3 regions of the Streptomyces sp. NPDC050988 genome follow, and region 1 is predicted to be linked to each of the others. Evidence: riboswitches for the same ligand, from Rfam matches in the RefSeq annotation. Region 1 holds a riboswitch; each other region holds the start of a gene.

Region 1 (4,950 bases):
TCGCGGAGCATCCGCGGGACGAGGACCAGGTGGTAGTCCTGTACGAGGACGGCCGCGCCCTCCGCCGCCTCCTCGGCCAGCGCCTCGGCGAAGGCGTGGTTGTACGTCTCGTACGCCGCCCACTGGCGCCGGAACTCCTTGTCGAAGACCGGCTCGAGCGGTGTCTGGTAGAGCAGGTGGTTCACGAACCACAGCACGGAGTTGGCGATGTCGTTGTACGCGGCGGCGTGGGTGTCGGCGTCGATGTCCAGCATCCGTACGCCGTCCTCGCCCACCCCGCGTCGTACGGCCTCGCGGTCGCCGTCGCCGAGGGCCGAGCACACCCACAGGGCGCCCGCGTCCGGGCCGATCGCGGAGAGGCCGGAGACCAGGCCGCCTCCGCCGCGCTTGGCCGTGAGCGTGCCTGTCTCGTCCTGGGTGTACGAGATCGGGCCGCGGTTGGAGGCGACCAGGATGTTGTGGGTGCCGCGGGTGGAGACCATGACACGAAATCTAGCCCCCGCTGTAAACGCTCAAACGTTCCCACTCGCCGTGGTGCGTGAGGTGTGCCTCGCCTGGCCGCCGGTGGGGGGGGGGGGGGGGGGGGGGGCGGGGCGCGGGGGGGGGGGGGGGGGGGGGGGGGGGGCGGGGGCCGCGGCGCGGGCGGGGGGGGGGGGGGCCCCCCCCCGCCCCCGGGGCGCGCGCGCGTCGGCCCGGGCGGGGCCCCCCCCCCCCGGGGCGCGGGGAACTGCGCAGTCTTTTGCCTTTAGGGGCGCGGGGAACTGCGCGCCCAGCCCCCACCGGCGCCGCAGACAACAACGGCGCACCCCGCGGAGCGCTACGCCGCTTTCCTTTCCACGTACTCCTCGATCTCCGCCATCGGCGGCCTCTCCTCCATGTCCACCGAGTACGTGCGCGGCTCGAAGCCGTTCTCGCCGCGTTCGAACTGGGTGAGGGAGGGGCGGATCATGTGGCCGCGGGCCAGGCGGAGCTGGGCCGTGCGGTAGATCGCGGCGGACATGCGGCCCAGGGCCTGGCCGTCCTGGTGGCGGTGCTTGCGGACGCCGACGTCGACCTGGGCCAGGGCGTCCAGGCCCACCAGGTGGAGCGCGTCGACCAGCATGCCCAGCTCGACGCCGTATCCGACGGGGAACGGGAGCTGTTCGAGGAGGGAGCGGCGGGCCGCGTACTCCCCGCCCAGCGGCTGGACGAAGCCGGCAAGCTGCGGCCAGTGCATGTTCAGGATCGGACGGGCCATGAGTTCCGTGACCCGGCCCCCCTGACCTGCGGCGGAGCCCAGCGGGCGGTCGTACATCGCCTTGACGAGGTCCACGCCCGGGTCGGTGAGCAGCGGGCCGACTATCCCGGAGACGAAGTCCGCCGAGAACTCCTTGAGGTCCGCGTCGACGAAGGCGACGATGTCCCCGCTGGTGACGAGGAGCGAGCGCCACAGCACCTCGCCCTTGCCGGGGACGGCCGGCAGCCGGGGCAGGATCTCGTCCCGGTGCACGACACGGGCCCCCGCGTCGGCGGCGACCTCGGAGGTGCGGTCCGTCGAACCCGAGTCGATCACCACGATCTCGTCGACGAGCGGCACCTTCCTGGTCATCAGCTCACGGCGGATGATCGCGACGATCTCGCCGACGGTCTCCTCCTCGTTGAGCGCGGGCAGTACGACACTCACCGTGGAGCCGGTGGCACGCTTCGCGGCGATGAGTTGCTTGAGCGGGCGGTCCTCGACGGACCAGGAGCGCGTGCTCAGCCAGCGCTCGACGTCTTCCAGCACGTGCGGCTCTCCCTTGCGTTCATTGGGATGCGTGTGCCCGGCGCGGCGCGAGGCACTGTCGGGTGCGTCACTGTCATCTCGCGGTTCGGACGGCTCTCTCCACCATCCAGGCCTTCGGTTACAGTCTTGAACAACGCTGATGACCATCGCATGTCGGGGGTCGTTGCGTGTACAACCAAAACCGGAAGCAGATCCGGAACCAGAACCACAACTGAATACCGCTCATCCAGAGGGGCAGAGGGATACGGCCCGTTGAAGCCCCGGCAACCCTCCAGCCGGTCTCGTCCTGATCATCGTCGATCAGCGCAGCGAGGCTCCCGGCTAGGGAAGGTGCCAAATCCGTCTCACGGCGAAGTGCGTCGTGAGGAAGATGAGGAGAAAGGGCCTCGCCTCCATGGCTGCGCAGACAGTTGCAAGCACCACGAACTCCACCCCCGCCGCGAACTCCGTCGACCTCGGACCGGCCGCCGCGCTTTCCTGCCGTGAATGCGGCCACCGCGTCCCGCTCGGTCCGGTCTTCGCCTGCGAGGAGTGTTTCGGCCCGCTGGAGATCGCGTACGACTTCTCGGCCTACGACACCGAGGAACTCCGCAAGCGGATCGAGGCGGGCCCCGCGAACATCTGGCGGTACGCGCCGCTGCTGCCCGTCCCCGCGGACGTGGCCGACAAGCCGAACATCAACCCCGGCTGGACCAAGCTCGTCCAGGCCGACAACCTCGCGCGCGAGCTGGGTGTCGACGCCGGCAAGCTCTTCGTGAAGGACGACTCCGGCAATCCGACGCACTCCTTCAAGGACCGGGTCGTCGCCCAGGCGCTGGAGGCCGCGCGTGCCTTCGGCTTCACCACGCTCTCCTGCTCCTCCACCGGCAACCTCGCCGGCGCGGTGGGCGCCGCCGCCGCGCGCGCCGGCTTCCGGTCCTGTGTGTTCATCCCGCACGACCTGGAGCAGGGCAAGGTCGTCATGGCCGCGGTCTACGGCGGCGAGCTCGTCGGCATCGAGGGCAACTACGACGACGTGAACCGTTTCTGCTCCGAGCTGATCGGCGACCCGGCCGGCGAGGGCTGGGGCTTCGTCAACGTCAACCTGCGGCCGTACTACGCGGAGGGTTCCAAGACCCTGGCGTACGAGATCTGTGAGCAGCTCGGCTGGCAGCTGCCCGACCAGCTCGTCGTGCCCATCGCCTCGGGCTCGCAGCTCACGAAGATCGACAAGGGTCTGCAGGAGCTGATCAAGCTCGGGCTGGTCGAGGACAAGCCGTACAAGATCTTCGGTGCGCAGGCCGAGGGCTGTTCGCCGGTGTCCGTGGCGTACAAGGCCGGGCACGACGTCGTACGGCCGCAGAAGCCGAACACGATCGCGAAGTCGCTGGCGATCGGTAACCCGGCGGATGGTCCTTACGTTCTCGATATCGCCCGGCGTACGGGTGGGGCTGTCGAGGACGTGAATGACGAGCAGGTGGTCGACGCGATCAAGTTGCTGGCGCGGACCGAGGGGATCTTCGCGGAGACCGCCGGTGGTGTGACGGTGGGGGTGGCGAAGAAGCTGATCGAGAACGGTCTGCTGGATCCGAGTCTGACCACTGTTGTGCTCAACACGGGTGATGGTCTGAAGACGCTGGATGCGGTTGCTTCCGACACGGGGCTGACCGCGACGATCCGGCCGAACCTGGATTCTTTCCGTGAGGCTGGGCTCGGCTAGTCGTTTCATCCTGCGGGCGCGTGGGGGCTGGTCGCGCAGTTCCCCGCGCCCCTAAAAGCCAAAAGACTGCCCCGCGCCCCCAAGAGCCAAAGACTGCGCCGTTCCCCGCGCCCCTGAAGGGGCCACCCACTCCGACGGAGGTCCAACCCCATGAGCGTCAACGTTCGTATCCCCACCATCCTGCGTACCTACACGGGCGGCCAGGCCGAGGTTGTCGCTGAGGGGGCGACTCTTGGTGAGGTCATCGCCGATCTGGAGAAGAACCACACCGGGATCGCCGCCCGGGTCCTGGACGACCAGGGGCAGTTGCGCCGGTTCGTCAACGTGTACGTGAACGACGACGACGTCCGCTTCGAGCAGGGGCTGGAGACGGCGACGCCGGACGGGGCCGGGGTGTCGATCATTCCCGCCGTCGCCGGCGGCTGACCGTCGGGAGCCGTGCCGAGGGCTGATAATTACCTTCGGTAACTGCCGTCACCGAGAGTTCATCGAATTGCCCCCTCCGTGAGAGAAGCGGAGGGGGCAATTCTGTATGGTTGAGCGCGGTACAGTTGGGGAACCTGCTTCGATCCGCACGCCGGGCGCATTGAGATCCCGCCCGAAGCCCGACAAGAAGTAGCCAAAGTGCCCCACCTTTTTGAGCCTTTTATGGCATTCATGGGGCCCGACTTGCCCTGAATCTTCGTGAATTCTTCACATATTCCCGATCGGTCGTGCCCGGAATTCTCGTCGGATTGACCTGTTGCAGACGGCAGTTGGACGGATACATTCAGCCGCGGTCGACGCGTTCCGGCGCACACCCCCAACCGTTGGGGGGTGAGGTCTGACCCGGATCCGCGAAGTGCGGGTCTGTGCAAGGGCCAGTAATAGGGGAGTTAGGCATGGCTCAGGGCACCGTCAAATGGTTCAACGCGGAGAAGGGGTACGGCTTCATCGCGGTCGACGGTGGTGCGGATGTTTTCGTCCACTACAGCGCGATTCAGATGGACGGCTACCGCACCCTGGAAGAGGGTCAGCGGGTCGATTTTGAGATCTCGCAAGGCCAGAAGGGGCCGCAGGCGGACATGGTCCGACTGGCGACCGGCTGAAGCACGCGCCGACTTACTGCAGCGACGTTCTTCTTCCGAAGGGCTCGTACCCCACCGGGTGCGGGCCCTTCGGCATGCCCGCACCCCGTCCGCGCCGTCCGTGCGCTCTCTTCCCGCCTGCTCCCACCAGCTCCCACCTGCGGATCATCCGGAGCCGCTTGCACTCGCATGGGTCGAGTGCTAATCATTGGCGTTAGCACTCTGAAGGTGAGAGTGATAACGAGGACCGGGTCGGTGAGGCCCGCAGGCCGGGTGGGGCAAGGAACCACGAGGTCGGCAGGCCGTCCGTCGCGGGCGCGGGCGCGGTCCTGGAGATTCCACCCCAGTCCGGGAGGACCACTTCACATGGCCAAGATCATCGCGTTCGACGAGGAGGCACGGCGCGGTCTCGAGCGCGG
Region 2 (4,950 bases), on a different contig from region 1:
GCCTGGGCGTCCTCGTCCAGCGGCTGCGCGATCGCGGTCTCCTCCAGGACGGGCAGCGCGTCGGCGCTCCGGCCCGCCGCGATCATGGCCTCGCCGTACTGGGCGACCGCACCACGGCGTTCCTCCGCCAGCGCGACGACCACCGGGTGTGCGGAGAGGAAGGGCAGGTCCGCGAGGGGTGGTTGCTGCCACAGCCCGAGCGCCTCGGCCAGCAGCGCGGCAGCCCGCTCCTGGCCGCCGCGCCGGCCGTCCCGTCGTACGGTCACCGCCCCGGCGACCAGGTCCCTGAAGCGCAGCAGGTCGATGGCGTCGTACGGGACGCGCAGCGCGTAGCCGTCGCCGAGCCGGGGGAGCAGCGCACTGCGGGCGCGTGGTGGCCGGTCCGGCTCCAACAGGTGGCGCAGGTGCTTGATGTGGGTCTGGACGACGTTCGACGCGGTTGCCGGCGGGCGCTCGCCCCACAGCGCGTCCGCGAGCCCGAAGAACGGCAGTTGCTGTCCACGGGACACGGCGAGCAGGGCGAGTACCGCGCGGCGCTGGGGCGAACCGAGGTCGAGGCGGGTGCCGTCCCGCCAGACGCAGACCGGCCCGAGTACCTGAATGCGCATGCGCTCTCCGCCCCCCGTTTTACAACTCCCTCACTATTCCCTTTCTCTATCCCCGTTATCGGCATATCCGGAAGGCGTATTCAGGCCCACTGCCGCACAGTTGTCACACCGGCCCGTGGGTCGGTGCTGAGCACTCAGTGCTCGTCGACGGCGAGGTCCGGGTGATCGCCGAGGCGTCGTACGTACTCCTCGATGTGGCGGTACGGAGCGAGGGTGCCCGCCGCGTCGAAGTGGTCGAGGTGGGTGAGTGTCACCCAGAGGTCCCGATCCGCGGCGCCGAGTTCGTCGCCCGACACATAGGGATGGCCGGCGAGTTGCCGGTCGAGCCGATCCAGTGCCGACTCGCATGCCCCGTCGGCGAGCAGGCCGGCGAGGTCGCGGAGGATGTCGGGCGTGTGGTTGCTGACGACGCGTCCGCTCCAGCGGTCGCACAGCGCGGGCGCGGTGAGCGGGCCGTCGTAGTGGTGCCAGGTCGCCTCGTACGCGCCGCGCAGTGACGCGAAGGCATCGGGTGTCTCGGCGGGGAGCTTCAGGACCGTCGTGGTGAGCGCGCCCTTGAGGCCGAGCAGATCGAGGACGACCGCCACGCGTCCCGAGTAGGGACAGGCCTCGGACAGATACAGCTGGTAGCGGTGCGGGGCCGGGTAGAAGCCGCCCGCGAGACCGACGCCGATACGGCCGCGGAAGCGGTGCGGACGGGCGGCCGGACCGGGGACGGCCGGACCGGGGAGGGCAGTGCCGCCGGCGGCCGTGCCACGGCCGGACGAGTGGCAGGCGGTCGTGTGGGAGGCCGCCGTCGTGAAGGTGTCAGTGCTGCTGGAACCGCGGGAAACTGTCTCGGGCATGACTCTCCAGGGGGAACGCGGGGCCCTGGCCGCCTCGTGGGCGCCAGTGGCGGAACGGAGTGACTGCGCTGCCGTACAGGTCCGGATCGGTCGGACGCGTGGCGGATCAGTAAGCGCTGGAGACACGCGACAAATCGATGTGCAGGCGCCTCGTCAAGCCGTTCCTGGACAATTCCCACCGGTCCTGCCGTCGGGGCTCGCGAGACGCGAGACCACGCTTGCCCCGCCGCTCCGGCGGAACCCGGTCGTCACCCGGGGCACCCCGTCGCGGTGGAAGGGTTGCCTGCCAGCGGGCCGGGGCCGATGACCGCACGAACGGGGAGTCCCCGCACGACGGGCGCTGGCAATCGTGACCGTCCCCGCCAGTGTTGATGCGCTCCGCGGGACCGTCAAGACGGCGTCTCAGCAGCTGGGCACCCGGCCGCCGGACCACGGGACCGGCTGCGTATCTCGTGATGAGATGCCTCCCGACAGGAACTCCCGGAAGCCGTCGGAACAGGAACTCTCGCTGGCCGGAAGAAAGGGCGCAGCCGTACTGTTGTGCTCGTTGACGACGAGGCGGTGCCCGATCGAGGGTCCGCGCACGCGAGGTCGGCGGGCCCCCGGTCCGCCGAGCCGGAAGGGCGGAGGTGACGCACGTGCGAGCGCGAACCGTGTCCCGCCGCAGCGTCCCGAAGGCCGCCCCGCTCCATCGCGTACGCCTCTACTCCCGGCCGCACATCGACCTGCTGCGCGTCGCCGGCGCGCTCTGTTGCCCCTGACCTGAATCCACGCGGCCGCGCCCTCCGACGAGGGCCGGCTTTCTCGTACGGACGATCAGGAAGGCACACCTCTCGTGTCCTCAGCACCTTCTGCCCTGCCCTCCTCCGCGCATCCGCACCTCGCCGTGGCGCTCGACGGCGCCGGCTGGCACCCCGCCGCCTGGCGCGAACCGGTGGCCCGGCCCCGGGAGTTGTTCACCGCCGGGTACTGGGCCGGTCTCGTCGCCGAGGCCGAGCGCGGTCTCCTCGACTTCGTGACCTTCGAGGACGGCCTCGGACCGCAGTCCTCGCACTTCATCGAGCCGGACGGGCGGACCGACCAGGTCCGCGGCCGGCTCGACGCCGTTCTCGTCGCCGCCCGGGTCGCCCCACTGACTCGCCACATAGGTCTGGTGCCGACCGTGGTGGCCACGCACACGGAGCCGTTCCACATCTCCAAGGCCATTGCCACCCTCGACCATGTGAGTTCCGGCCGGGCAGGCCTGCGGGTGCAGTTGACGGCACGCCAGAACGAGGCCGCGCACTTCGGTCGCCGAACCCTGCCCCGTCTGGACGCCTACGACAGCCCGGCCACACAGGACGTCGTGACCGAACTCTTCGACGAGACGGCCGACTACGTCGAGGTCGTACGCAGACTCTGGGACAGCTGGGAGGACGACGCCGAGATTCGGGACGTGGCGACCGGCCGCTTCGTCGACCGCGACAAGCTCCACTACATCGACTTCGAGGGCCCGCACTTCAGCGTCAAGGGCCCCTCCATCACCCCGCGTCCGCCCCAGGGCCAGCCCGTCGTCAGCGCCCTCGCCCACCAGACCGTGCCGTACCGGCTGGTGGCCCGCGCCGCCGACATCGGCTACGTCACCCCGCACGACACCAACCAGGCCCGCGCGATAGTCGCCGAGATCCGCGCCGAACAGGCCCTCGCGGGCCGCGCCGGCCAACCCCTGCACGTCTTCGGCGACTTGGTGGTGTTCCTCGACGACGATCCGGCCGCCGCGGCCGCCCGCAAGGACCGCCTCGACATCCTCGCGGGACAGCCGTTCACCAGCGACGCCCGCGTCTTCACCGGCACGCCCGCCCAACTCGCCGACCTGCTTCAGGAGTTGTCGTCGGCCGGGCTGACCGGCTTCCGGCTGCGCCCAGCCGTCCTCGGCCACGACCTGCCGGCCATCACCCAGGGGCTTGTCCCCGAACTCCAGCGCCGGGGCGCCTTCCGCCGCGCCTACGAGGCCGACACCCTGCGCGGACTGCTCGGGCTCGCCCGCCCGGCGAACCGCTACGCCGCCAACGCCACCGGGACTGCTGTCGCCAACGCCCACGCCAACGCCTCTGCCAACGCCACCGCCTGAGCCGGACGGAGACCCCAGGACCATGAGCAAGCCGCTGAAGCAGATCCACCTGGCCGCCCACTTCCCCGGCGTCAACAACACCACCGTCTGGAGCGACCCGGAGGCCGGCAGCCACATCGAGTTCAGCTCCTTCACGCACTTCGCCCGCACTGCCGAACGCGCCAAGTTCGACTTCCTCTTCCTCGCCGAAGGGCTGCGACTGCGCGAACAGGGCGGAAAGATCTACGACTTGGACGTCGTCGGCCGCCCCGACACCTTCACCGTCCTCACCGCGCTGGCCGCCGTCACCCAGCACCTCGGCCTGACCGGCACCATCAACTCCACGTTCAACGAGCCCTACGAGGTGGCCCGCCAGTTCGCCAGCCTGGACCACCTCTCGGACGGGCGCGCCGCCTGGAACGTCGTCACCTCCTGGGACGCCTTCACCGGCGAGAACTTCCGCCGCGGCGGCTTCCTCCCGCAGGACGAGCGCTACTCCCGGGCCAGGGAGTTCCTGGCCACCGCGAACGAACTCTTCGACTCCTGGCACGGCGACGAGATCGTCGCCGACCGGGACACGGGCACCTTCCTGCGCGACGCGAAGGCCGGCGCCTTCGTCCACCAGGGCCAACACTTCGACATCGAGGGACAGTTCAACGTCCCGCGCTCCCCGCAGGGCCGCCCGGTGATCTTCCAGGCCGGCGACTCCGAGGAGGGCCGCGAGTTCGCCGCCGCCAGTGCCGACGCGATCTTCAGCCGGTACGCCACCCTCAAGGACGGCCAGGCGTTCTACACGGACGTCAAGGCACGCCTGGCCCGCTACGGCCGTACGCCCGACCAACTGCTGATCCTGCCCGCCGCGACGTTCGTCCTCGGCGACACGGACGCCGAGGCGGAGGAACTGGCCCGCGAGGTGCGCCGGCAGCAGGTCAGCGGGGCGACCGCCATCAAGCACCTGGAGTTCGTCTGGAACCGCGACCTGTCCGCGTACGACCCCGACGGCCCGCTGCCCGACATCGACCCCGACCTCGGCGAGCACACCGTCGCGCGCGGCCGGGCCCAGGTCCGGATGTACCGCGACCCGCTGGCCACCGCCCGCGAGTGGCGGGAGCGCGCGGCCGCCAACAACTGGTCCATCCGCGACCTGGTCATCGAGACCGGCAACCGCCAGGCCTTCGTCGGCTCCCCGGCCACGATCGCGGCCACCATCGACGACTTCGTCCAGGCCGACGCGAGCGACGGCTTCATCCTCGTCCCGCACATCACCCCCGGCGGCCTGGACGCCTTCGCCGACACGGTGGTCCCGCTGCTCCAGGAGCGCGGAGTGTTCCGCACGGAGTACGAGGGCACGACCCTGCGCGACCACCTGGGCCTGGCCCATCCCGATTCCCGTACGAATGCCGACGCC
Region 3 (4,950 bases), on a different contig from region 1:
CAGCTTCATCATCATCATCCTCACGGGTGTGTATCTGACGCTGTTCTTCCACCCCTCGATGAACGAGATCGAGTACCACGGAAGCTACGTCCCGCTGCAGGGGCAGCTGATGTCGGAGGCCTTCGCCTCCACGCTGGACATCAGCTTCGACGTCCGCGGCGGTCTGCTCATCCGGCAGATCCACCACTGGGCGGCCATCGTCTTCCTGGCCGGCATGTTCGTGCACATGATGCGCGTGTTCTTCACCGGCGCGTTCCGCAAGCCGCGTGAGATCAACTGGATGTTCGGCTTCCTGCTGTTCGTCCTCGGCATGTTCACCGGGTTCACCGGCTACTCGCTCCCGGACGACCTGCTCTCCGGCACCGGCGTCCGCTTCACCCAGGGCGCGATCCTCGCCACGCCGATCGTCGGAACGTACATCTCGATGTTCCTGTTCGGCGGGGAGTTCCCGGGCGGCGACTTCGTCTCGCGGTTCTACTCGATCCACATCCTGCTGCTGCCCGGCATCATGCTGGGGCTCGTGGTCGGCCACCTGATCCTGGTCTTCTACCACAAGCACACGCAGTTCGCGGGTCCCGGAAAGACCAACAAGAACGTCGTCGGCATGCCGCTGCTGCCGGTCTACATGGCCAAGGCCGGAGGCTTCTTCTTCCTGGTCTTCGGTTTCATCGCGATGGTGTCCGCGGTCGCGTCCATCAACCCGATCTGGGTGCTGGGACCGTACCGGCCGGACCAGGTGTCCACGGGCGCCCAGCCGGACTGGTACATGGGCTTCGCCGAGGGTCTGATCCGCGCGATGCCCGGCTGGGAGATCAACCTCTGGGGTCACACACTCGTCCTGGGTGTGTTCATCCCACTCGTGCTCTTCGGTCTCTTCCTCGGAGTCCTCGCGCTCTATCCGTTCATCGAGTCCTGGATCACCGGGGACAAGAGCGAGCACCACATCCTGGACCGGCCGCGCAACGCGCCGACCCGTACGGCCTTCGGTGTCGCCTGGGTGACCGCGTACATGATCATGCTGATCGGCGGTGGCAACGACATCGTCGCGACCCACTTCCATCTGTCGATCAACTCGGTCACCTGGTTCGTCCGGATCGGGTTCTTCGTCGGACCGGTCGTCGCGTTCGTCGTCACCAAGCGGATCTGTCTCGGCCTCCAGCGCCGCGACAAGGACAAGGTGCTGCACGGCCGCGAGTCGGGCATCATCAAGCGCCTGCCGCACGGTGAGTTCATCGAGGTCCACGAGCCCCTCAGCCAGGAGGCTCTGCACACCCTCACGGCGCACGAGCAGTACGAGCCGGCCGTGATCGGCCCGGCGGTCGACGAGAACGGTGTCGAGCGCAAGGTGAAGGGCCCGCAGAAGCTGCGCGCCAAGCTCAGCAACGCGTACTTCGGCGAGGACAACCAGATCCCGAAGCCCACCGCCGAGGAGTACAAGGAGATCACGAGCGGCCACGGCCACCACTGATCTTCGACCTGTTCGCCACGGCAGGAGCCCCGTCCATTGCCCGGACGGGGCTCTTTGCCGTCCCCGGGGCTGGATAGGGTGGACCTGTTCCGTACGAGCCATGAGTCATGAGCCACGAGATATGGGCTGACCCATATCTCGTGTCCCACATCCCACATTTCACAGGCGTCCCTATCGCGGACGAACAACCCAGGAGCGGCATATGAGCGCTGTGACCCCCGCCGGAGGCGACACCGCGGCGGTCCGTTCCTGGCCCGCCCTGCTGAACGGCCTGCTGGACGGACACGACCTGAGCGCCGCCGACACCGCCTGGGCGATGGACCTGATCATGCGGGGCGAGGCGACCGACGCGCAGATCGCCGGGTTCGTGGTGGCGCTGCGGGCCAAGGGCGAGACCGTCGAGGAGATCGTCGGGTTCGTCCGGGCGATGTACGAGCACGCGAACGTGATCGAGGTGCCGGGGGAGACCGTCGACATCGTCGGTACGGGTGGCGACGGGGCGAAGACCGTCAACATCTCCACCATGTCGGCGATCGTCATCGCCGGTACGGGTGCCAAGGTCGTCAAGCACGGCAACCGGGCGGCCTCCTCGGCCTCCGGGGCGTCCGACGTGCTGGAGAAGCTCGGCGTCAATCTGGAGCTGCCGACGCATCGCGTGGCGCAGGTCGCCGAGACGGCCGGGATCACCTTCTGCTTCGCGGCGAAGTTCCACCCCGCGATGCGCTACGCGGGTGCCGCGCGTGGGCAGTTGGGGATCCGTACGGTCTTCAACGCGCTCGGTCCGCTGACCAACCCGGCGAAGGTGAGGGCGCAGGCCGTCGGGTGCGCCGATCCCCGGATGGCGCCGATCATGGCCGGCGTGTTCGCCGAGCGCGGCAACTCCTCGCTCGTCTTCCGCGGCGACGACGGGCTGGACGAGCTGACGACGACGGCCACGTCGCGGGTGTGGGTCGTACGGGACGGCAAGGTGCGCGAGGAGTCGTTCGATCCGCGTGACGTGGGGATCGAGCTGGTGCCCGTGGAGGCGTTGCGGGGGGCCGACGCCTCGTACAACGCGGATGTGGCCCGGCGGCTGCTGAACGGGGAGACCGGGCCTGTGCGGGACGCCGTGCTGCTGAACTCGGCGGCCGCGCTGGTGGCTCTCTCGCCAGGGGACGGTCCGCTCGCGGACCAGCTCCGGGCGGGGATGGCCAAGGCCGCGGACGCGATCGACTCCGGGGCGGCGAAGGCCACGTTGGAGCGGTGGGTGGCGGCGAGCAACGCGTAGCGGGTGCGGCGGGGGGTTTTCTCGCCCCCGCCGCCCCTACCCATTCCCGTCACTTCCTCAGGGGCTCCGCCCCCGAACCCCCAAAAGATTGCGCAGTTCCCCGCGCCCCTAAAAAACCTAGGGGCGCGGGGAACTGCGCAGTCTTTTAGCCTCTCCGGCGTTTGAGGAGCGGGGGTTCGGGGGCTGGCCCCCGAGTAGTGACGGGAATGGGTAGGGGCGGCGGGGGCGAGAAAGGCCCCGTCGCCCCCGACCGTCCCGGTATTCGGACGACGGGGTTGCGGTCGGATCATCGTGTGGCAAGATGCTGGCAGGTCATGAGCGACAGTCATCAGGCCCCGGCCGACTGTCCGGCAACCCTCCGTCCGTGGCGGGGTGCCCCGGGTGAAGACCAGGCCGTAGGCAGTGAGGTCTACGGCAAGCGCGGACCCCTCGCATCACCAGGGGTCCTGGTCGTCCGAGGGAGCCTTCTGTGAGCAAGCGAATGCGATAGGGCGTAGAGCCCCGCCTCCGCACACCCTTTTCCACCTCCACCACGCTTGAGCCGTACCCAGTCGTACCCGCTCGCGTGGTGTTCCCGCCTGCCTCACAGGAGCTCGCCATGTCTGTTTCCACCGTTGTCTCCGCTTCGCTGCCCGTTCTGGGGCGGGACGTCACCGTGCCGCTCGTCACCGGCGGCGAGGTCACCTACGCCGCGCTCGACTACGCCGCCAGCGCCCCGGCCCTCCAGCGGGTGTGGGACGACGTGGCCGCGTACGCCCCGTACTACGGGAGCGTGCACCGCGGGGCCGGGTACCTCTCCCAGCTGTCCACCGACCTGTTCGAGAACGCCCGCAGGACCGTCGAGGAGTTCCTCGACTGCCGCGACGGCGACCAGGTCGTCTTCACCCGGTCCACCACCGACTCGCTCAACCTCCTCGCCGCCGCCCTCCCCGCGGACTGCCAGGTCTTTGTCTTCGAGACCGAGCACCACGCGTCCCTGCTCCCGTGGCGGGACGCCCGCGTCACGTACCTCAACGCTCCGCGGAGCCCGGGCGAGGCCGTCGCGACGCTGGAGCGGGCGCTCGCCGAGCGGGACCCCCACGGGCCGGCGCTCGTGTGCGTCACGGGCGCCTCGAACGTCACCGGCGAGCTGTGGCCCGTACGGGAACTGGCCGCCGCCGCCCACGCGCAGGGCGCCCGGATCGTGCTCGACGCCGCCCAGCTCGCGCCCCACTACCCCGTGTCCGTACGGGAGTTGGACGTCGACTGGGTCGCCTTCTCCGGGCACAAGCTGTATGCGCCCTTCGGGTCGGGTGTCCTCGCCGGACGCGCCGACTGGTTGACCGAGGCCGAGCCGTACCTCGCGGGCGGGGGCGCCTCGCGGAAGGTCTCACGGCGGGTGGACGGCGGCGTGGACGTCGAGTGGCACGAGAGCGCCGCGCGGCACGAGGCCGGGTCGCCCAACGTCATCGGCGCCTACTCCATCGCCTCCGCCTGCAAGGCCCTCACCGAGGCCGGCTTCGACACGCTGGTCGCCCGGGAGCAGCACCTGATCGACACCGTCCGGACCGGTCTCGCCGAGGTGCCCGAGGTGCGTGTCCTCTCCCTCTTCGACGACGACGCGCCCCGCGTCGGCGTCATCTCCTTCGTCGTCGAGGGCTGGAACAGCTCGCACTTCGCCGCCGCGCTCTCCGCCGAGTACGGCATCGGGGTGCGGGACGGCCTGTTCTGCGCCCACCCGCTCGTACGCACGCTCCTCGGCAGCGACCCGCAGTCCCAGGGAGAGTGCGGTGCCCCCGAGGCGGCACCCGGCGAGAAGTCCCTCAACGCCATTCGCGTCAGCTTCGGGGCGGGCACCCCGGACGAGCACGTCGAGCGGTTCGTCCGAGCCGTCAAGGAACTCGTACGCGACGGCGCGAAGTGGAACTACCGCACGGTGGAAGGGCGTTGCGTTCCGGCGGTCTGACCGGCGGGTGGCTCCCCGAGCGTCTGCCGCCGCCCCGCCGGGGCTGCGCTCACACGCCCGCTCCCCGTGGCAGCCCCGCCCCCAGCAGGATCATCCGCAGCGCCCGCTCGGTCGCGTCCGTGAGGAGTTCGGAGGCTCGTACGAGGGCCTCTGCCAGGGCCATCGGGGCGGGCAGGATGCCGGTGAAGGCGTCCACGCCCGGGACCGTGTGGGCGCCCTCGCCGAGGGTGCCCGCCAGGGCGAGGACCGGGCGTCCGTTCAGCTTGGCTC

What was found. A riboswitch is a leader RNA that binds a small molecule or an ion and turns the genes downstream of it on or off. The one in region 1 is predicted to bind S-adenosylmethionine.
Region 2: it holds a riboswitch for S-adenosylmethionine, as region 1 does, so the genes downstream of both, ACIBEI_RS03025 (glutathione S-transferase C-terminal domain-containing protein) here and thrC (threonine synthase) in region 1, are expected to answer to the same signal.
Region 3: it holds a riboswitch for S-adenosylmethionine, as region 1 does, so the genes downstream of both, ACIBEI_RS29130 (aminotransferase class V-fold PLP-dependent enzyme) here and thrC (threonine synthase) in region 1, are expected to answer to the same signal.

Annotation. Positions count from the first base shown of each region.
Region 1 covers NZ_JBITFQ010000040.1:49,713-54,662, reverse strand. Annotated here, with positions in the region: gene ACIBEI_RS44765 (trehalose-6-phosphate synthase) at 1-482, opposite strand, end outside; gene ACIBEI_RS44760 (glucosyl-3-phosphoglycerate synthase) at 818-1,765, opposite strand; SAM riboswitch class I at 1,985-2,142, shown strand; gene thrC (threonine synthase) at 2,160-3,464, shown strand; gene ACIBEI_RS44750 (ubiquitin-like small modifier protein 1) at 3,615-3,890, shown strand; gene ACIBEI_RS44745 (cold-shock protein) at 4,346-4,552, shown strand; gene groL (chaperonin GroEL) at 4,898-4,950, shown strand, end outside.
Region 2 covers NZ_JBITFQ010000001.1:694,153-699,102, reverse strand. Annotated here, with positions in the region: gene ACIBEI_RS03030 (AfsR/SARP family transcriptional regulator) at 1-608, opposite strand, end outside; gene ACIBEI_RS03025 (glutathione S-transferase C-terminal domain-containing protein) at 743-1,453, opposite strand; SAM riboswitch class IV at 1,663-1,808, opposite strand; gene ACIBEI_RS03020 (putative leader peptide) at 2,092-2,214, shown strand; gene ACIBEI_RS03015 (LLM class flavin-dependent oxidoreductase) at 2,289-3,563, shown strand; gene ACIBEI_RS03010 (NtaA/DmoA family FMN-dependent monooxygenase) at 3,586-4,950, shown strand, end outside.
Region 3 covers NZ_JBITFQ010000015.1:179,198-184,147, forward strand. Annotated here, with positions in the region: gene ACIBEI_RS29120 (cytochrome bc complex cytochrome b subunit) at 1-1,468, shown strand, start outside; gene trpD (anthranilate phosphoribosyltransferase) at 1,671-2,735, shown strand; SAM riboswitch class IV at 3,046-3,162, shown strand; gene ACIBEI_RS29130 (aminotransferase class V-fold PLP-dependent enzyme) at 3,334-4,680, shown strand; gene ACIBEI_RS29135 (glycerate kinase) at 4,730-4,950, opposite strand, start outside.